One region of the Streptomyces sp. NPDC012474 genome, then DNA from elsewhere that is predicted to be linked to it. Evidence: riboswitches for the same ligand, from Rfam matches in the RefSeq annotation. Region 1 holds a riboswitch; each other region holds the start of a gene.

Region 1 (4,948 bases):
GACCCACAGCCGACGCCGTACCCCGCGTACAACCCGTACCGCTCCTAGGGGTCCTTTCACCATGCCCGTCCGGGTCGGACGCTCATGGTGAAAGGCCGCCCTCTTAGCTGCCTGTCGTGTCCATCAGGCCGAAGCCTGCGTGAGCCGCCCGATCTCGGTCTCCGACAGCGTCAGCTCGCCGACGCCGGTCAGTGCGGGCAGCTGCTCCACCGTCCGCGCGGAGGCGATCGGCGCCACCACCGTCGGCTGGGCGGCGAGCCAGGCCAGAGCCACGGTGGCCACGGGCGCGTCGTGCGCCGCGGCGATGTCGTCGAGGGCGGCGAGCACCCGTCGCCCCCGCTCGGTCTCCAGGTGCTTGGCCGCGCTCCCCGCCCGCGCGCTCTCGACCGCCGCACCGGCCCGGTACTTGCCCGTGAGGAAGCCGGACGCGAGGGCGAAGTACGGCACGGCGGCCAGGCCGGCCCGCTCGGCGAGATCCTGGAGCTCACCCTCGTAGGTGTCGCGGGATACCAGGTTGTAGTGGGGCTGAAGGGCTACGTACCGGGCGAGCCCTTCGCGGTCGGAGAACTCCAGGGACGCCCGCAGCCGCTCGGCGGAGATGTTGGAGGCGGCGATGTGCCGCACCTTGCCGGCCTTCACGAGGGTGTCGAGCGCGCCGATGATCTCCTCGACGGGCACGTCGGGCTGATCGAAGTGCGTGTAGTACAGGTCGATGTAGTCGGTGCCGAGGCGCCGCAGGGAGGCGTCGGCGGCTGCCGTGATGGTGGCGGCGGACAGGCCGCGGAACTCGGGGTGCTGGCTGACCTTGGTGGCGACGACGACGTCCGCCCGGTTGCCGCGGGACTTCAGCCACTTGCCGAGCACGGTCTCGGACTCACCGCCCTGGTTGCCCTCGACCCAGGCCGAGTAGGAGTCGGCGGTGTCTACGAAGTTGCCGCCGGCGGCGGTGTAGGCGTCGAGGACGGCGAACGACTGGGCCTCGTCGGCGGTCCAGCCGAAGACGTTGCCGCCGAGGGCGAGCGGGAAGACGTCGAGGCCGGAAGGGCCGAGCTTGCGCAGAGAAGTCATACCGCACGTCAACGCCCGTACCGAAGCGGCCCATTCCACGGGGGACGCAAAGACCCTGTGAACACTCCTGCCGCGGCACGACGTTCCGGCACGCGCTCCGGCCCTGCCGTGCACGCCCCGGACATGAGGCGGCCCTGACGTCGGGGGGTCGTCGTCAGGGCCGCCGGTGCTTCAACGGGTGGGTACGGCTTACGGGTTCAGTCCCTTGCCCCGCAGCCACGCCATCGGGTCGATGCCGCTCGTGGAGCCGCCGGAGTGGACCTCCAGGTGAAGGTGGGCCCCGGTGACGTTGCCGGTGGCGCCCACACGGCCGATGACCTCGCCCGTGCTGACCTTCTGGCCGACGCTGACGCCGATGGAGGACTGGTGCGCGTACCAGATCTCGGTGCCGTCATCGAGGGTGAGGACGGTCTTGTAGCCGTACGAGCCGTTCCAGCCGGCCTCGGTGATGGTGCCGCTGTGCACGGCCTTGATCGGCGTGCCCGTGGGGGCGGCGAAGTCCAGGCCCGTGTGGTAGCCGGAGGACCAGTAGGCGCCGGCCTGGCCGAAGCTGGAGGTGATGGTGTACGAGGAGGTCGGCAGGGTGAACTGCTTGGCCAGGGCGGCGAGACGCTCGGCCTCGGCCTTCTTCCTGGCCTCCTCCTCCGCCTTCTTCTTGGCCTCGGCGGCCTTGTCCTTGGCTTCCTTCTCCGCCTTGGCGACCGCTTCCGCGGCGGCCTTCTGGGCGGCGGCCGCGGCGTCCTCGGCGGCCTTGGTCTCGATCTGGTCCTGCTGGTGCTCGACCTGGGCCATGATCCGGGCGCGCAGTGCCTCGCCGGCACCGGCGCCGGAGGTGCCCTTGGTCTGCTCGGTGGCGGCCGCGGCGGTGCCGAGGCTGCTGAGCGGAGTGGCGGAACCTTCGGGGGTGTCGTCGTCCGAGATGAGGGAACCCACCGAGGGCAGGTCCGGGACGGAGATGGACACCGGGGGCTTGCCGGTCTGGGCGCTGGCCATGCCGCCGGCACCCACGGCGGCTATGACGCCGACGCCCAGGACGGTGGAGCTGCGGGCGAGGCCTCCGCCGCGCTGCTTGGTGACACGATGCCGGCCACGGACGGGACGGATGGACTCCTCGGTGGGGTTCCACTCCTGGAACGGGCCCTCTTCGGTGGGCTGATTGCCGTAGCCGAAGGTGTCGGTGTCGCGCTTCGGCGCGAGCGGGGCCGCGGGGGCAGGCCGGTTGGACGCCACGTGGGCGTGCTCCTTTCCTTCCTTCTCGCCTACCGGGTTAGCTGACGGGTTCGGAGCAGGAAGGTCTCCTACGCGCGTATACCGGCCGTGCTTCCACGGTGGTATACGCCCGATTCACCCCAAGTGGTGGTTCCCCGGTTCCCTTTCGGGATTCGGCGCGTGCGCACGGAGCCGCCTTCTGTGACGGCTGGGACGACCGCGCTGCGTTATCGAACGTTAATAGACGCGCGAGGGGTATTCCAGCGATTCCGCTTGATCATTAACCTTTTTCGCGCGGACTTACCTGCCATGACCGGAGTAAATCGGGCGAGTTGACCGCTTCGCAAGTGACTGAGGAGTTTTGACGGGGCGTCAGTTCCCGCGCGGAACGGGGTGGTTCACTCACCGAGCGTAATGGGGTACGGGGGAAATGACCGAGGGCCGGAATCCTTTTTGGATTCCGGCCCTCGGCCTTCAGTAGCGGGGACAGGATTTGAACCTGCGACCTCTGGGTTATGAGCCCAGCGAGCTACCGAGCTGCTCCACCCCGCGTCGTTGTGTCTCCAGTGTACGCCATCCGCGGGACCACTCGTGCACACCCACCGATCGGCCCGTGCTCAGCCCGGTAGGTGGTGGTTCGGGGCCTTGGCCCGCTCCTCGTGCTCGGGGAGGACGACGACCTCCACTCCCCCGGCTGCCAGGACGCCGCTGCCGTCGGCGTCCGTCACGAAGGTGCCGGGCTCACGCCAGGCCGTGACCACGCGCCGTACGCCGGCGTCGAGGATCAGCCGGGCGCAGGGTGCGGGGCGGGAGGCGCGGCGGGCGCACGGCTCCAGGCTGCTGTACACCGTCGCGCCGGGCAGGCGCGGGTCGGCGGGGTCGAGCTTCGCCAGGGCCGCCTCCTCGGCGTGCACGACCGGGTCGCCCGCCTCGCGGGAGTGGCCGCGGGCCAGTTCCGTGCCGTCGGCCGCGACCACGACGGCCCCCACGCTGAACGCCGTGTCCGACGGCGGGCAGCGGTCGGCCAGTTCGCAGGCCAGGGCCAGCCAGTGGTGGTCGGCGGCGGCGGGCAGGGCGCCGGTGCCCGGCGCGGTCGGCTCGTAGCGCATGAGGACCACGTCCTCGATCCGCCGCGACTCCAGCAGCCGGAGCCGGCCGCCCTGGTAGCCGCCGGGGCCGAAGAGGCGGGGCGCCCCCGGGTCGCCCACGAAGAGGGGTGCGAGGACCAGCTGGAGTTCGTCGGCCAGGCCCTGGGTGAGGAGCTGGGTGTGGATCAGGCCGCCGCCCTCGACCATGAGCCGCCGCACGCCCCGGACGTCGTGCAGGTGTGTGAGCAGCCGCCGCCAGTCGAGGTCGGCGCCGAGCGGGACGACATCGGTGGCGAGGCCGAGGGCGCGGGCGCGTTCGGCGCCCCGGTCCGTCGTGTAGAGGACCTTCTCGCCGCCGGTGTGCCAGAAGCGGGCGTCCGGGTCGAGGTCGCCGGAGCCGCTGACCGTGACCTTCAGGGGGTACTCCGGTTTTCCGGCGGCCCGGCGGGCGGCCCGGCGTTCCTCCGAGTTCACCAGGAGCCGCGGGTTGTCCGCGCGGACGGTGCCGGCGCCGATCAGGATGGCGTCGACACCGGCCCGGACCTCGTCGACCCGGTCGAAGTCGGCCGGGCTCGACAGGAGCAGGCGGTCGGGTCCGGTGTCGTCCAAGTAGCCGTCGAGGGAGACGGCGGCGGACAGCAGGACGTACGGGTGAGGCATCGACGCTCCGCGGCTGGTCGGGACGGCGGGACCGACAGGGCCCCAAGGCGGGCTTGGTTCAAGTTTTAAACAAACCTACACTGGGGGCATGACGACTCGCTGGCTCACCCCCGAGGAGCAACGCGCCTGGCGCGCCTACGTCGCCGCCTCGCTGCTCCTGGAGGACGCGATCGACCGGCAGCTCCAGCAGGACGCCGGCATGCCGCACCTGTACTACTCCATCCTGTCCGTCCTGTCGGAGTCCCCGGAGCGGCGGTTGCGGATGACCGATCTCGCCGAGCGGCTGAAGATCACACGCAGCCGGCTGACGTACGCGGTGACGCGGCTGGAGAAGGACGGCCTGCTGCGGCGCGAGGCCTGCCGGTACGACAAGCGGGGCAGCATCGCCGCGCTGACGGACGAGGGGTTCACCGTGCTGGAACGGGCGGCGCCCGGGCATGTCGACACCGTGCGGAGCTTCCTGTTCGACCGGCTCAGCGAGGAGCAGGTGGGGCAGCTGGAGGAGATCACCGCGGCGATCGCCCAGGGCCTCCAGGAGGACGGGACGAGGACGGCGGCGGACGACGTGCCGTGGCGCCGGAGGTCTTCACCGTCCTGTTCGTGACGCGCGTCACACCGGACAGGATTCTCGCCCCTCTCATTGCTTCAAATTTGAAGCACGAGTAGGGTTCGGGATGTGCATCTGCTTCAAATCTAAAGCAGTGCGACTGTTTCAAATCTTAAGCAGTACGGCTGTGCAGCCGAACAGGAAACGGACCCGGAGGCCCCGCATGCCCGACACCCCCGCCGTCATCGCCACCCCGCGCTCCCGCGTCCGGGTCCCGCTGCGCTTCTACGACGGCTACGAGGCCGACGCCGAGCTCGTCACCTTCCACGGGCTGGCCGACGGCCAGGAGCACGTGGCCGTGATCCTCGGCGAGCCC
Region 2 (4,948 bases), on a different contig from region 1:
ACGTGAGCCGGCGGGATCTCCTCCAGGAACCGGGAGGGCGGGTTGTACGACGGCTGGCCCCAGGCGCTGCGCAGGGTTGACCGCGTCAGATACAGCCGCTCCCGCGCGCGGGTGATGCCGACGTAGGCCAGGCGCCGTTCCTCCTCCAGCTCCTTGGCCTGCCCGAGGGCGCGCATGTGCGGGAAGACGCCGTCCTCCATACCGGTCAGGAAGACGACCGGGAACTCCAGGCCCTTGGCGGTGTGCAGGGTCATCAGGGTGATGACGCCGTCGCCGTCCTCCTCGTCGGGGATCTGGTCGGAGTCGGCGACCAGCGCGACCTGCTCCAGGAAGTCCGAGAGGGTGGTCTGCTCGTCCTCGCCGCGCTCCTGCTCGAATTCCATGGCGACGGCGGCGAGTTCCTGGAGGTTCTCGATCCGGGTCTCGTCCTGCGGGTCGGTGGAGGCCTGCAGCTCGGCGAGGTATCCGGTGCGCTCCAGCACTGCTTCCAGAACCGTGGCCGGTCCGGCGCCGGACTCGACGACCGTGCGGAGGTCCTCCATCAGCGTGTTGAACCGCTTGACGGCGTTGGTGGAGCGCGCGGCCATGCCGTACGCCTCGTCGACGCGCTTGAGCGCCTGCGGGAAGCTGATCTTCTCCCGCTGGGACAGGGCGTCGATCATCGCCTCGGCCCGGTCGCCGATGCCCCGCTTGGGGACGTTGAGGATCCGGCGCAGCGGCACGGAGTCCTCCGGGTTGGCCAGGACGCGCAGGTAGGCCAGGACGTCCCGGACCTCCTTGCGCTCGTAGAAGCGGACGCCACCGACGACCTTGTAGGGCAGGCCGACGCGGATGAAGACCTCTTCGAAGACACGGGACTGGGCGTTGGTCCGGTAGAAGACGGCGACGTCGCCGGCCTTGGCCTCGCCGGCGTCCGTGAGGCGGTCTATCTCGTCGGCGACGAACTGCGCCTCGTCGTGCTCGGTGTCGGCGACGTAGCCGGTGATCCGGGCACCGGAGCCGGCCTTGGTCCACAGGTTCTTGGGACGGCGGGACTCGTTGCGCTCGATGACCGCGTTGGCGGCGCTGAGGATCGTCTGCGTGGAGCGGTAGTTCTGTTCGAGCAGGATGGTCGTCGCGTCCGGGTAGTCCTCCTCGAACTGGAGGATGTTGCGGATCGTCGCGCCGCGGAAGGCGTAGATCGACTGGTCGGCGTCGCCCACGACACACAGCTCGGCGGGCGGGACCTCGGCCTCGGGCGGCACGTCGACGGGGTGCTCGGACGTGCCGACCAGCTCGCGGACCAGGGCGTACTGGGCGTGGTTGGTGTCCTGGTACTCGTCGACCAGCACGTGCCGGAAGCGGCGGCGGTAGTGCTCGGCCACGTCCGGGAAGGCGCGCAGGAGATTGACCGTCGTCATGATCAGGTCGTCGAAGTCGAGGGCGTTCGCCTCGCGCAGCCGCGACTGGTACATGGCGTAGGCCTGGGCGAGGGTCTTCTCGAAGCCGTCGCCGGCCTGGGCGGCGAAGTCCTCCTCGTCGATCAGCTCGTTCTTCAGGTTGCTGATCTTGGCGCTGAAGGACTTCGGCGGGAAGCGCTTGGGGTCGAGGTCCAGGTCGCGGCAGACCAGGGCCATCAGGCGCTTGGAATCGGCGGCGTCGTAGATCGAGAAGCTCGACGTGAAGCCGAGCTTCTTGCTCTCGCGGCGGAGGATGCGCACGCACGCGCTGTGGAACGTCATGACCCACATGGCGTTCGCGCGCGGGCCGACGAGCTGCTCGACGCGTTCCTTCATCTCGCCGGCGGCCTTGTTGGTGAAGGTGATCGCGAGGATCTGGCCCGGGTGCACGCCGCGCTCGGCGAGCAGGTGGGCGATGCGGTGCGTGAGCACCCGGGTCTTGCCGGAACCGGCACCGGCCACGATGAGCAGGGGGGAGCCGGAGTGGACGACGGCGGCGCGCTGGTTGTCGTTCAGACCCTCCAGGAGCGCGGCGGTGTCCACCGGGGGGCGCGGGGCGCCGTCCCGGTAGTAGGCGTCCCGGTCCGGGGGTGCGTCGAACTTCCCGCCGAACAGATCGTCCGGAATCGGCTCCGGTACGTGATCGTCCTCGGGTGGCGGCGGGGGCTCGTCCGCGGGGCCCCGCTGGGCCTGGAGGTTCGCCAGGAAGCTGTCGTCAAAGAGGCTGCTCATCGCTCTCCGAGTCTAGGGCGCCCCACTGACAGCCCGCCGCCGCCCTGAGAACATCGCCGGGCGCCCGGGCCCCACCGACCGGCCGACGGCGCGTTGTCGCCCTCCATGACGGCTTGATCACGCCCCGCTACACACTTCGTAATTGCGGACAAAGCGTGACCAGGCCGCCCCGATCGTTCACTCTCGGCAACACTCATGACCAAGGTCACGAAAATGTATCGGGCATATCACCCATCAACCTTCACAGGGGCCACACGAGTTGGCTACCGTGCGACCAGGCCGCATGACCCCCACCGGCGAACGTCGCCGGGCCGCGCGGCCTCCGCCGAGTCCGGTGTGCCGCAGCGGCAGCCGGAGCCGGGGACCCAACCGTGAACCTGGGGTGAATCGGCCCGACTCCCTGTGCGGAGACGGCCGTAGGGCAAACCTTCCGAACCACCCGCCCGAACCCGACAGCTAACCCGGTAGGCGGAACATGGAAGGAGTCGCCTCCCTTGGCGTCGCACCGCAAGTCGCGTCCTACGGGTACGCGCGTGGCAGGCATACGGACCCCCGCCCTCGCAACGGCGGCCCTCACCTCCGTGGCCCTGCTGTCCCAGTCGGCCAACGCCGCCCCCGAGGCCGACGACAAGCCCAGCCTGGAGGAAGTCGAGAAGAAGGTCGACGACCTGTACCGCCAGGCGGGGTCGGCGACCGAGAAGTACAACGCGGCCAAGGAGAAGACGGCGAAGGAGCGCAAGCGCGCCGACGCCCTCATCGACGACGTCGCGAAGCGCACCCAGAAGCTCAACGAGGCGCGCGAGCAGCTGGGGTCCTTCGCCTCCGCCCAGTACCGCACCGGTGCCGCCGCCCCGGACACGGCGACGTTCCTGCTCGCGGACACCCCGCAGGACTACTTCGACCAGACCCAGCTGATGGACCGGATGACCGGTCGTCAGAAGGTCGCGGTCGACGACTACGTCACGCAGCAGTCCGAGACGATGAAGAAGCGCCAGGAGGCCACCGAGAGCCTCGAGACGCTCACCGAGTCGCAGGGCGCCCTGAAGACCGCCAAGGCGACCGTCCAGCGCAAGCTCGCCGACGCGCGCGAGCTGATGTCGAAGCTGACCGCCGAGGAGAAGGCCCGGCTCGCGGCGATCGAGAAGGAGAAGCGCGAGGAGGCCGCCCGCAAGGCCGACGAGCTCGCCCGGCAGCAGGCCGCCGCCCAGCAGCAGGCGCAGGACGAGGCCGCTCGGCAGCAGGACAGCGGATCCTCGTCGTCGGGTTCGGCGGGCTCCGGCTCGTCCTCTGCGACGGCCCCGGCCGACTCCTCTTACGCCACCAAGGCCGACAAGGCGCTCGCCTTCGCCCGTGCCCAGATCGGCAAGCCGTACGTGTGGGGCGCCGTCGGCCCCGGCTCCTACGACTGCTCCGGCCTCACCCAGGCCGCGTGGAAGGCCGCGGGCGTCACCCTGCCGCGCACCACCTACGACCAGGTGAACGCCGGCACCACGGTCCCGCTCTCCCAGGCCCGTCCCGGTGACCTGGTCTTCTTCTACGACGACGTCACCCACGTCGGGATCTACATCGGCAACGGCATGATGATCCACGCCCCGAAGCCCGGCACGTACGTGCGCGAGGAGTCGGTCTACTACGACGGCGAGTCGGCCATCCACAGCGTGGTGCGGCCGGCCTGAGAGGCCTCGTCACACTTCTTGAGAGGCAACACCTTTGAGGGGCACGCGCGCGTGCCCCTCTCTGAACGAGTGCGGCGCTCTCTAGCATCGGCGCTATGTCCGGTCCCTCCCCGTTTGCCACCTGGTGGTCGACGTATGCGCTGGCGACCGGCATCGTGTCGGTCGGTCTCGACTCAGCGGGGTACGAAACCCTTTCCCGCATCGCCCTCGCCCTGGCCTGCGCGGCCTGGCTGGCGGCGGCCACGGGTCTCGTCCAGCGGGCACACGGCGGATGGCGGGCGGAGACGCCGGCCGCGCTCACGGCCGTGGCGGCGACCGCCGTCCTGGGTACCGGCTTCTCCGCGGCGGGCCGGCAGTCCCTCGCCGAGGCACTGCTGGCTCTCGCGATGCTGCTCTGGGCGGTACTGCTCACCGCGGAGGCCGGGGGGCGGCGCGGCACGGTGTTCCTGCGCTGTGTGGCCACCCAGGGGCTCGCGGTGCTCGGCGCCACGCTCGCCGCGGCCGACACGTCGCCCTGGCTCGCCCACGCGGCCCTGGTGCTGTTCTGGCTGGGCCTCGCGCTCTACGGCTTCGCCCTCTTCCGCTTCCAGCCCCGGCAGGTGGAGGAGGGGCGCGGCGACCACTGGCTCGCGGCCGGCGCCCTCGCCGTCTCCGCACTGGCGGGGGCGAAACTCCTCAGCGCCGACAGCGCGCGCCTGTATCTGTGGAACGAGGAGAACGCCGACGCGCTGCGCACGACGGCCGTCACGCTGCTCGTGCTCGCGCTGATCGCCTGCGTCGCCCTGCTCCTCGCCGAGCTCTTCTGGCCCCGCCACCACTACGACGCGCGGCGCTGGGCGACCGTGTTCGCCGCGGTCGTGACGGCCGCGGCCGCCCTGGCGGTCGCCGCCGCCCTGGACGTCCCCTGGCTCGACGCCGCCGGGGAGGTGCTGCTGTGGATGGCGGTGGCGGCGTGGCTCGGGTGCACCGCCTGGGCGATCACCTCGGCCCGGACCGGCGCCCGGCGCTCCGGGGTCAGGTCCAGAGCACGGCGATGAAGATGTTCGCCGTGGTCAGCAGACCGACCAGGCCGAAGAGGCCCTTGTCCACCTTCTCGTCGTC
Region 3 (4,948 bases), on a different contig from region 1:
CGGCCGGTCAGCCGCGAGCGGCGGGCCTGACGCTTGGTCTGGGAGCGGTAGACCCGGGCCGCGGTCTGCTCGCCGAGCAACCGGATCCTGGTCGCGGTGGAGAACCGGTCCCGGTCCTTCACGGCCATGTGTCCGCCTCCGCTCCACCGTCATACGCGCGTACGTCCCCGGACACGGTACGGGACCGGGTACGGGGACGTACGTACGACGCTGCCTCTTACGGGTCGGGCCTTTCGCGGTCAGCCCTTGAAGCGCGGGAACGCGCTGCGGCCGGCGTAGACCGCGGCGTCGTCGAGGATCTCCTCGATGCGCAGCAGCTGGTTGTACTTGGCGACGCGCTCGGAGCGGGCCGGGGCGCCGGTCTTGATCTGGCCGCAGTTGGTGGCGACGGCCAGGTCGGCGATCGTGACGTCCTCGGTCTCGCCGGAGCGGTGGGACATCATGCACTTGAAGCCGTTGCGCTGGGCCAGCTCGACGGCGTCCAGGGTCTCGGTCAGCGATCCGATCTGGTTGACCTTGACCAGGAGCGCGTTGGCCGCGCCCTCCTCGATGCCGCGGGCGAGGCGCTCGGGGTTGGTGACGAACAGGTCGTCACCGACGATCTGGACCTTGTCGCCGAGCTTGTCGGTCAGGGCCTTCCAGCCGTCCCAGTCGTCCTCGAACAGCGGGTCCTCGATGGAGACGAGCGGGTACGCGTCGACGAGCTCCGCGTAGTACTCGGTCATCTCGGCCGCCGAGCGCTCCTTGCCCTCGAAGGTGTAGACGCCGTCCTTGTAGAACTCGGACGCGGCGACGTCGAGCGCCAGGGCGATCTGCTCGCCGGGGGTGTAACCGGCTTCCTTCACGGCCTCGAGGATGAGGTCGAGGGCCTCGCGGTTGGAGCCGAGGTTCGGGGCGAAGCCGCCCTCGTCGCCGAGGCCGGTGGCCAGGCCCTTCGACTTCAGGACCTTCTTCAGCGTGTGGTAGACCTCGGCGCCCCAGCGCAGGGCCTCGGAGAAGGACTCCGCGCCGATCGGGGCGATCATGAACTCCTGGATGTCCACGTTGGAGTCGGCGTGCGAGCCGCCGTTCAGGATGTTCATCATCGGCACCGGAAGCAGGTGCGCGTTGGGGCCGCCCAGGTAGCGGAACAGCGGCAGGTCGCTGGCCTCGGAGGCGGCGTGGGCGACGGCGAGGGAGACGCCGAGGATGGCGTTGGCGCCGAGGGAGCCCTTGTTGTCGGTGGCGTCCAGGTCGAACATGGCCTGGTCGATCAGGCGCTGCTCGGTGGCGTCGTAGCCGACCAGCTCCGGACCGATCTGCTCGATGACCGCGAGGACGGCTTTCTCCACGCCCTTGCCGAGGTAGCGGTTCGAGTCGCCGTCGCGGAGCTCGATGGCCTCGAAGGCGCCCGTGGAGGCGCCGGACGGGACGGCGGCACGACCCGTGCTGCCGTCGTCGAGGCCGACCTCGACCTCGACCGTGGGGTTGCCTCGGGAGTCCAGGATTTCCCGGGCTACGACGACGTCGATGGACGGCACGAGCATCTCCTTCTTATGTGACGCGGGTACGCGGGTCGCGTGGACCCGGCGAGGTGCGGGCCGTGGTGGCTCGCGACATGAGCCTAACCGGCTCCGGCCGATCGGCCACCGGGTCGCCCACCCCATGGACAGAACCGAGAGCAAATTGTTTCCGAACGGAACAAAGCCGGTTCGCGAAGTCGGGCAGAAAAAACCCCGCTCCGGCGCGTACGGGGGATGACGCACCGGAGCGGGGAGCCCGTGGCCCTGGGCGGGCCGGTTGGGCCGCTGCCTACTTCAGGTGCAGCTGCTGGCCCACGTAGATGAGGTTGGCATCGTCGATGATGTCCTTGTTCAGCTGGTACAGCTTCTCCCAGCCGCCCTTGACCTTCTGGTCCGCGGCGATCGAGCTGAGGGTGTCGCCCTTGACGACCTTGTACTCGCCGTCGCCCTTCTTGACCTTCTTGCCGGTCGGGGTGGTGACGGTCTTCTTGGCGGCCGGACGCTCGTCGGAGCGGGAGGCGGGCTGCTGCTCGCTCTGGCGGGTCTCGGTGCTCTGCTGGCTCTGCGAGGAGCTGCCGGAGTCGTCGGCGGAGCCGCCGCCGGTGTAGCCGGCGCTCGACAGGCCCTTGCCGCAGACCGGCCAGGCGCCCTTGCCCTGGCCCGCGAGGACCTTCTCGGCGATCTCGATCTGCTGGGCCTTGGTGGCCTGGTCGGCGGTGGAGGCGTACTTGCTGCCCCCGTAGCCGGACCAGGTGGAGGCGGAGAACTGCAGACCGCCGTAGTAGCCGTTGCCGGTGTTGATGGACCAGTTGCCGCCGGACTCGCACTGGGCGACGGCGTCCCACTCGGAGGCGGTGGCGGCGGAAGCGTTGCCGGCCGCCATCAGCGGGGCGGCGACGGCGGCACCGGTGACACCGGCGATGGCGATGACCCGAGAGGCCTTGGACGGACGGCGGTGCGTGCCCTTGCCGGAAAACAGCATGGAGAGATCCCCTCACCGACGCCTGCGAGGTGAGCTGTCGGGTTCGGGCCGGTTGAGTTGCCCGGCCGCGCCCCTCCCGGGACACGGCTTCACCCCAAGCCCTTCCGGCACAACCGGCCGGTCGGGCACTTACCTTGGGTCCCCCGCTCCTGCCTACGGCGCTTGACGCGACGACTGTTCCCGTACGGCCGCTGGCAGGATTCGGCGTTGCGGCAGCCGGGGCTCGCGGTGACGAGCGGTCACGACCGTAGACACGCGATCCACGGAATTTCAAAGACGATCAGGGCTTCTGAGATCTATCTCTCACCGGGCTTATACGGGACATTCGGCGCGAAAGGTGACGTGAACTCACCCGGTTTCGCGGTGAGTTCGTCCCCCGTTTCCGCACTGCCCGAACAGCTACCTCTCGTCCGCTTCGCCCTCGACCGTGAGCGCCTGACCGGGGTGGATGAGGTTCGGGTCGGTGCCGACCGCGTTCTCGTTGCCCTCGTAGAGCGCGTGCCATCCGCCGCTGACCCGAAGGGCGTCGGCGATGGACCAGAGACTGTCGCCGACACCCACGATGTAGGCACCTTCGGACGCGTAGCCGGAACTCTCGTCGGCGGACCCGGAGTGACGCCCCGTGGACTTCTCCGTACGGTCACCCTCGGGCGCGCGGGTTTCCTCCGCGCTGGGACCGCGATGGCGGCCGGAGCCGGTGCCGGACGACGCCGAGGAGTCGTCACCCTGCCGCGAGTCGCCCGACTTGCCGTCCTCGGAGGTGGCCGACGGAGAGCCCTCGGGCTGCCGGTCCTGCGACGAGCCCTCGGATTCGGGCGACTTGTCGCTCTTGGCGGTTTCGTCCTTCGAAGGCGACGACGCCTCGGGCGACGGAGATGAAGAAGGACCCTCAGAAGGGGATGAACCCAGCGAATCGAGCAATCCGGGTGAGTCCACCTCGCCGGATGATTCGGACGAGCCGGATGATTCCGATCCCTTGCCCTGCTCGAGCCCCGAGAGCAGCCCGCAGGTACGCCACGCGCCGACCCCCTGGCCGGCGAGGATTCTCTCGGCCACGGCTATCTGCTGGGAGCGGCTGGCCAGATCGGCGCTCGCGGCGTAGTCGAGGCCGCCGTGCTTCTCCCAGTCCTCCTGGGACAACTGCAGGCCGCCGTAGTAGCCGTTGCCGCTGTTCTGGCTCCAGGCGCCGCCGGTCTCGCAGTCCGCGACCCGGTCCCAGGTCGTGCCGTCGGCCGCGCTGGCACCGGATGCCCCGAGGAGCGGGATCGCGATGGCGGAGCCGGTCACTCCGGCCGCCACGAGGAGAGCCGGAGCCTGGCGGGGGCGGCGGTGCCGACCGTTCCCGGAGAGCATACGGAGACCTTTCGCGAGACAGCAGTGACCGAGGCGGCGTGATTCCCCGCCGCGTTGATGGGTGAACGTATCGGCAGTCGATCACTTGTCACAAGTTCATGCCGCGCAGATCACGTGAAGATCACAGGTCTGATGTTTCGTCACTTCCGGAAGGCGCGAACTCCACCGGCAGGGTGCGCAGCCCTCGCATGATGAGGCCGCCACGCCATCTGAGCTCGGCCGGATCCGCCGCGAGCCGGAGGTCCGGGAGGCGGGTCAGGAGCGTGGCGAGCGCGGTCTGGCCCTCCAGCCGGGCGAGCGGCGCTCCGAGGCAGTAGTGGATGCCGTGGCCGTACCCGAGGTGCTGGTTGTCGCGGCGGGAGAGGTCCAGCGCGTCCGGATCGGCGAACCGCTCCGGGTCGCGGTCCGCGGCGGCCAGGACCACCAGGACGGGGTCGCCCGCCTCGATGCGCTGCCCGGCGAGGGTGAGCGGCTGCGTGGCGAAGCGCCAGGTGGCGAGTTCGACGGGGCCGTCGTAGCGCAGGAGTTCCTCGACGCCGGTCTCCAGGAGGCCGGTCTCCCCGGCGGCGAGGGACGCCTGGAGCCGTGCGCGCTGCCCGGGGTGGGTGAGCAGGGCGTAGGTGCCGTTGCCGATCAGGTTCACGGTGGTCTCGAAACCGGCGAACAGCAGGATGAAAGCCATGGCCGCCACCTCGTTCTCGGTGAGGTGCTCGCCATGGTCGGAGGCGCGGATGAGACCGGAGATGAGGTCCTCGCCGGGAGCGGGCTCGGCGGGAAGCACCTCGCGCTTGCGGTGGATGAGGTCGGCGAGGTAGCCGCGCATCTTCTTCACGGACCGCGCCACACCGCCCCGGGGCCCGCCCTGGTGGCGGATCATCATGCCCGCCCAGTCGCGGAAGTCGTCCTGGTCCTCCCGCGGGACGCCGAGCAGGTCGCAGATGGCGTAGATGGGGAGCGGGAAGGCGAACTCGTGGATCAGGTCGGCGGATCCCTTCCGCGCGAACCCGTCGATGAGGGTGTCGGTGAGCTCCTGTACCCGTGGCGCGAACTCGGCGACCCGGCGCGGGGTGAACGCCCTGGACACCAGCCGGCGCAGCCGGGTGTGGTCCGG
Region 4 (4,948 bases), on a different contig from region 1:
GCGCCCGATCCACGGCACCAGGAACTCGCGCGCCCACGCGACGTTGTCCCGCCGCGCGTCGAGTACGCCGCGCGGGGGCAGCGGAGGCCACTCCTGCTCGGGGTCGGCCGGCACCTCGAGGCCGAGCACCTGGCCCGCGCGGAGCGCCACGCGCGTGTGCCCCTCGGGCGACAGGTGCAGCCGGTCCGCGTCCCAGGCCCTGCGGTCTCGCACGCTGCGCAGGGACCACAGGTCGAGCACGGGGCAGCCGTACCGGTCGGCGATGGCCCGGACGTGTCCGTTGTACGTGGCGATCTTGCCGCGCAGGTGCTTGAGCACGGGCACGCCACGGGTGTCGAAGCCGGTCGTCACCATGACCGTGCCGGACACGGCGGTGAGCTGGGCCAGAGCACGCTCGAAGCGCTCGGCCACCTCGTCCGGGTCGGTGCCCGGCCGGATGATGTCGTTGCCCCCGGCGCAGAACGAGACGAGGTCCGGGGCCATGTCGACGGCCCGCGGAACCTGGTCCGCCACGATCTGGTCGAGGAGTTTTCCGCGTACGGCGAGATTGGTGTATCGGAAGTCGCCCTCGGGCCTGCGGTCGGCGAGCAGGACGGCGAACCGGTCGGCCCAGCCGACGAACGCCCCGTCGGGGCCGGGATCACCGACGCCCTCGGTGAAGCTGTCCCCCACCGCCACGTACGACCCGATCACTGCTCTGCTGTCATTCTTCGAATCGTCTGCCACAGCAGCTCATGATTCACCTTCGAATGTGACCTACGCGACCGTAGGAAGGGATTGACGGGCGGTGAGATAAGCCACTCCCAAAGCGTTCGCAAACTCCGGAATACACCGCTTGTCAGGGATGTTTCGGGGTGAGCCGCCAGACCCGGAATCCACTGATCCGGAAATGGCTCCAGACGGTCCGGAAGGCGAAGTGGCCGCTCGTGTAGGGCTGTGGGTCGGTGTGGTCGAAGACGAGCCGCCCGTTGTTCCACCACCGGACCGTCGAGCCGTCGGAGACGATCCGGACCCGGTTGGGCTCGTTCGGGACCAGCAGCGGTTCGGTGTAGTCGAACACCAGGGGGCGGACGCCGGGTTCGCCGACGTAGCGGCGCAGCCGGGTCGTGGTGTTGTAGTTGGCCCCGTACCCCGCGTAGTACGTCGTGAGGTGGTCGTACTCGTCGAGGGCGCCGCCGCGCGCAGTCGCGAAGAGGTCGCCCGGGGAGCGTACGTCGGTCGCGTTCCAGAAGTTGTTGAGGTCCGAGACCCGGTCGTTGACCCCGCCGTCGGAGACGGGGGTCGCGGTGTACTCGAGGACGTACGGCCCTTCGAGCCGCTGCCTGAACCACACGGTCGCGCCGCTCGGCACGTCGATCTCCAGGATGCCGCGGGAGGCGGTGACGGCGCCGCCGTCCTGGAGTTCGGTGACCCACTGGCCGAGGCCGTGGCAGAAGTCGTCGCGGGCGAGGAGGCGACGGTGACGGGGTGCGGCGTGCGCGGCGGCCGTGGGGGCGAGGGCCGCCAGGGCGGCTCCGGCGGCCAGGGCTCCGAACGCTCTGCGGGTGGTCGGCACGGGACACAGCTCCTCGGGAAGACTCTGGAAAGCGCTTGCACTCCGGGCGGGATCACTCTGTCCCAACTGCCGCCGCATGTCGATCCCTTGACACGGCCGACCGTGCGCACACGTCGAAGGCCGGACCCGGGGATCGGGGTCCGGCCTTCGGCCGCGTGTCAGGCAGGTGGTCGTGCGGCCGGTCAGCCGACGGAGACGCCGTGCGAGCGCAGGAAGGCGACCGGGTCCATGTCCGAGCCGTAGTCCGGCGTGGTGCGGATCTCGAAGTGCAGGTGCGGTCCGGTCACGTTGCCCGTCGCGCCCGACAGGCCGACCTGCTGCCCGGCGGTCACGGTCTGGCCGGCCGAGACGGAGAGCTGGGACAGGTGGGCGTACTGGGCGTAGTGGCCGTCGGCGAGCTTGATGACGACCTGGTTGCCGTAGGCGCCGCCCCAGCCGGCGGAGACGACCGTGCCGGCGCCGACGGCCTTGAGGGAGGTGCCGGTCGGGACGACGAAGTCGACACCGGTGTGGTAGCCGCTGGACCACATGCTGCCGGACATGCGGTACGGGGTGCTGACGGTGGCACCGGCGACCGGGAGGCTGTAGCCGCCGGCGTTGCTCTCGGCGGCGGGCTTGGCGGCGGCCGGCTTCGCGGCGGTCTCCGCCTGCGCGGAGGACTCGCCGGCGGACGGCTGGGAGGCCGGGGGCTTCGGGGCGGAGGCCTTCGGCGCGGACGGGGCCGAGGACTGCGGCGCGCTCGCCGCCTGCTTGCCGATCGACAGCTTCAGACCCGGGTGGATCAGCGACGGGTCGGAGCCGACGGCGTCACGGTTGTCGGCGTAGAGCTTCTTCCAGCCGCCGCTGACGTTCTGATCGTCGGCGATCTTCGCGAGATAGTCGCCGGCCTGCACGGTGTACGTGCGGGCGCCGGTCGCCTTTTCGGCGGCCTTCTTCTCGGCCGCCGGGGCCGACTGGACGGCCTTTTCGGGAGCCGACTGCGGGGTGGCGGCATGGGCGCCGGCGGCCCCCATGAGCGGCAGCGCGAGAGCGGCTCCGCCGGTTCCGGCGACGGCGATGGAGCGGGTGAAACGCTGGGCTTTGGGACGGCGGTGCTTACCCTTCGCGGGCATGGCGAATTCCTCTCCGTCGCCTGCGAGGTGAGCTGTCGGGTGCGGGCTGGAGATGCCCGGCCGCGCCTGGGCGCGGCTTAACCCCAAGCCGTTCCGGGAACCGGAACAGGCGTCTTACCTGTGGGTCCCCCGCTCCTGCCGTACGTCGGGTCAGTGTGTGCGGGCTCCGGTCGGCGGCAGGATTAGGCGTCCGTCCGGATTGGTGTGGAACGTAAGCGACCAGGACGCAAACGGACAAGCTTGCGGTTGCCCGTGACGGTGTTTCTCTTGACGCGTCGACACATCCGCGGTCACCGAGCGTGGATTACCGATCTCCCGCTTTTCCCAACCGCCCTGAACAATGCGTGAATTACGTGAACATGGCGACAACAGATCGTCACGAATATGACGATGGTCACGCACCCCGACCTCATCTCCTTTACGATCGGGGCACGTTATCCCTAAGCGGCTCAATCGCCCTATTCGGACAGAACGCCTACTTCCGCTTAAGACGGACGACCACGGCGTTCAGATCCCCTCGCAGGCCGACCCGCAGTCCGTGATGAAGCAGCACGGCCCCGCGGTGGACTTCACCCGTTTCGAGGCATTCGTACGACGCGGTCGGGTCGAGGGCACGCATCCGGAGCGCAGGTACGGGCTCGCCGTAGCGCTGCGCCTGGAGCCAGGCGAGGACGACCGTCTCGTCGCCGAGGACGTACTGCACCGCGCTCAGCCCGCCCCGCGGGGGACGCAGCCGGTACTGGTCGCCGCGCTGCACCACGGGCCGGATCCCCTTGTAGAGCCCCACCCACTCCCGCGCCTCGGCGAGCTCCTCCCGCGTCCACCGCGTGAGATCGCCGCCGACCCCCAGCACCCCGGCCATGGCGCTGACGAACCGGAACCGCAGGGAGCTGGCCCGCCGATTGAGCATGGCGTTCGGACTGTCGGTGACCCAGGCGGCCATGACCCGGGCCGGATGGATCTGGCTGAAGCCGTGCTGGATGGCGAGCCGGTCGAGCGGGTCGGTGTTGTCGGAGGTCCACACCTGGTCCGTGCGGCTCAGCACACCGAGGTCGATCCGCCCGCCGCCGCCCGAGCAGGACTCGAAGGCCACGCCGGGGTGGGCGGCCCGCAACCGGTCCAGCAGGGCGTACAGGCCGTGCACGTGGTCGACCCACAGCCGCTGCGGGTAGGGGTCGTCCGGCCAGCCGGCGTCGGTGAAGCAGCGATTGAAGTCCCACTTGACGTAGTCGACCGGCGCTCGGGAGAGGAGCCCGTCGAGCTGCTCCCACAGGTACTCCCGGACGTCCTCGCGGGCGAGGTTGAGTACGAGCTGATTGCGGAACTCCGTCCGCTTTCGTCCCGGTTGGTACTGCACCCAGTCGGGGTGCGCGCGGTACAGGTCGCTGTCCGGGTTGACCATCTCGGGCTCGACCCAGATCCCGAACTGCATGCCGAGGCCGTGCACGTGGTCGGCGAGGGGCTTCAGCCCGCCTGGGAAGCGGTCGGGGTTGGGGCTCCAGTCGCCGAGCCCGGCCCGGTCGCTGGTGCGCGCCCCGAACCAGCCGTCGTCGACCACGAAGAGCTCGACACCCATGGCGGCCGCCCGCTCGGCGAGCGCCCGCTGCTGCTCCTCGGAGATGTCGAACTCGGTGGCCTCCCAGGAGTTGAACAGCACCGGCCGGTCCCGGCCCGCGTCCGGGATCACATGCGCCCGCTGGTAGGCGTGCCAGGCGCGGCTCGCCCCGCCGAAACCGCCGTCGCTCCAGAGCCCGGCGAAGACCGGGGTCGTGTACGACTCCCCCGCGCCCAGCGTCAGCAGGCCCGAGTCGTCCCAGCCCGCCCCGCCGGTGATCTGCACGCGCGCGTCAGGGAGCTGGGCCACGGTGATGCGCCAGGACCCGGACCAGCCCAGGGCGCAGCCGTAGACCTCGCCGCGTTCCTCGGTGGCGTCGGTGTCCAGCGCGACCCACGGCAGGTGCTGGTGGGAGGTGTGGCCGCGGCGGCTGCCGATGACCTTCTCGCCGTGGGTGAGGCCGGAGCGCGTCAGCCGGGACTCGGCCCCCCAGCGGCCGTGCAGCTGGGACAGCCGCCAGGCCTCGCGGTCGGGCAGGGTCCAGGTCGCGGAGTCGGCGCGCAGCAGCTCGACGGCCGGCCCCCGGTTGTCCAGGGTCACCCAGCGCTCGACGACGTCCGTCGCGGAGGGCGTCCGGTAGTGCAGCGTGACGGCCAGGTCGCCGTCGCGGAACCGGAGCCGCAGCTCGCCGTCCTCGGCGTCGTGCCCCTCGAAGAGCCATTCGGT

What was found. A riboswitch is a leader RNA that binds a small molecule or an ion and turns the genes downstream of it on or off. The one in region 1 is predicted to bind cyclic di-AMP.
Region 2: it holds a riboswitch for cyclic di-AMP, as region 1 does, so the genes downstream of both, ACFY9S_RS09900 (NlpC/P60 family protein) here and ACFY9S_RS07995 (peptidoglycan DD-metalloendopeptidase family protein) in region 1, are expected to answer to the same signal.
Region 3: it holds a riboswitch for cyclic di-AMP, as region 1 does, so the genes downstream of both, ACFY9S_RS33145 (transglycosylase family protein) here and ACFY9S_RS07995 (peptidoglycan DD-metalloendopeptidase family protein) in region 1, are expected to answer to the same signal.
Region 4: it holds a riboswitch for cyclic di-AMP, as region 1 does, so the genes downstream of both, ACFY9S_RS11670 (peptidoglycan DD-metalloendopeptidase family protein) here and ACFY9S_RS07995 (peptidoglycan DD-metalloendopeptidase family protein) in region 1, are expected to answer to the same signal.

Annotation. Positions count from the first base shown of each region.
Region 1 is NZ_JBIBEP010000002.1:670,701-675,648, reverse strand. It holds gene ACFY9S_RS08005 (PrsW family glutamic-type intramembrane protease) at 1-48, shown strand, start outside; gene ACFY9S_RS08000 (aldo/keto reductase) at 124-1,068, opposite strand; gene ACFY9S_RS07995 (peptidoglycan DD-metalloendopeptidase family protein) at 1,258-2,298, opposite strand; cyclic di-AMP (ydaO/yuaA leader) riboswitch at 2,310-2,466, opposite strand; tRNA gene ACFY9S_RS07990 (tRNA-Met) at 2,756-2,829, opposite strand; gene ACFY9S_RS07985 (dihydrofolate reductase family protein) at 2,895-4,025, opposite strand; gene ACFY9S_RS07980 (MarR family transcriptional regulator) at 4,114-4,629, shown strand; gene ribA (GTP cyclohydrolase II RibA) at 4,796-4,948, shown strand, end outside.
Region 2 is NZ_JBIBEP010000003.1:364,847-369,794, reverse strand. It holds gene pcrA (DNA helicase PcrA) at 1-2,171, opposite strand, end outside; cyclic di-AMP (ydaO/yuaA leader) riboswitch at 2,485-2,657, shown strand; gene ACFY9S_RS09900 (NlpC/P60 family protein) at 2,666-3,847, shown strand; gene ACFY9S_RS09895 (hypothetical protein) at 3,943-4,884, shown strand; gene ACFY9S_RS09890 (hypothetical protein) at 4,862-4,948, opposite strand, start outside.
Region 3 is NZ_JBIBEP010000020.1:46,969-51,916, forward strand. It holds gene ACFY9S_RS33135 (septum formation initiator family protein) at 1-128, opposite strand, end outside; gene eno (phosphopyruvate hydratase) at 240-1,520, opposite strand; gene ACFY9S_RS33145 (transglycosylase family protein) at 1,792-2,484, opposite strand; cyclic di-AMP (ydaO/yuaA leader) riboswitch at 2,489-2,655, opposite strand; gene ACFY9S_RS33150 (transglycosylase family protein) at 2,884-3,837, opposite strand; gene ACFY9S_RS33155 (cytochrome P450) at 3,959-4,948, opposite strand, start outside.
Region 4 is NZ_JBIBEP010000004.1:213,883-218,830, forward strand. It holds gene ACFY9S_RS11660 (SGNH/GDSL hydrolase family protein) at 1-693, opposite strand, end outside; gene ACFY9S_RS11665 (DUF6250 domain-containing protein) at 839-1,555, opposite strand; gene ACFY9S_RS11670 (peptidoglycan DD-metalloendopeptidase family protein) at 1,738-2,667, opposite strand; cyclic di-AMP (ydaO/yuaA leader) riboswitch at 2,672-2,833, opposite strand; gene ACFY9S_RS11675 (alpha-galactosidase) at 3,143-4,948, opposite strand, start outside.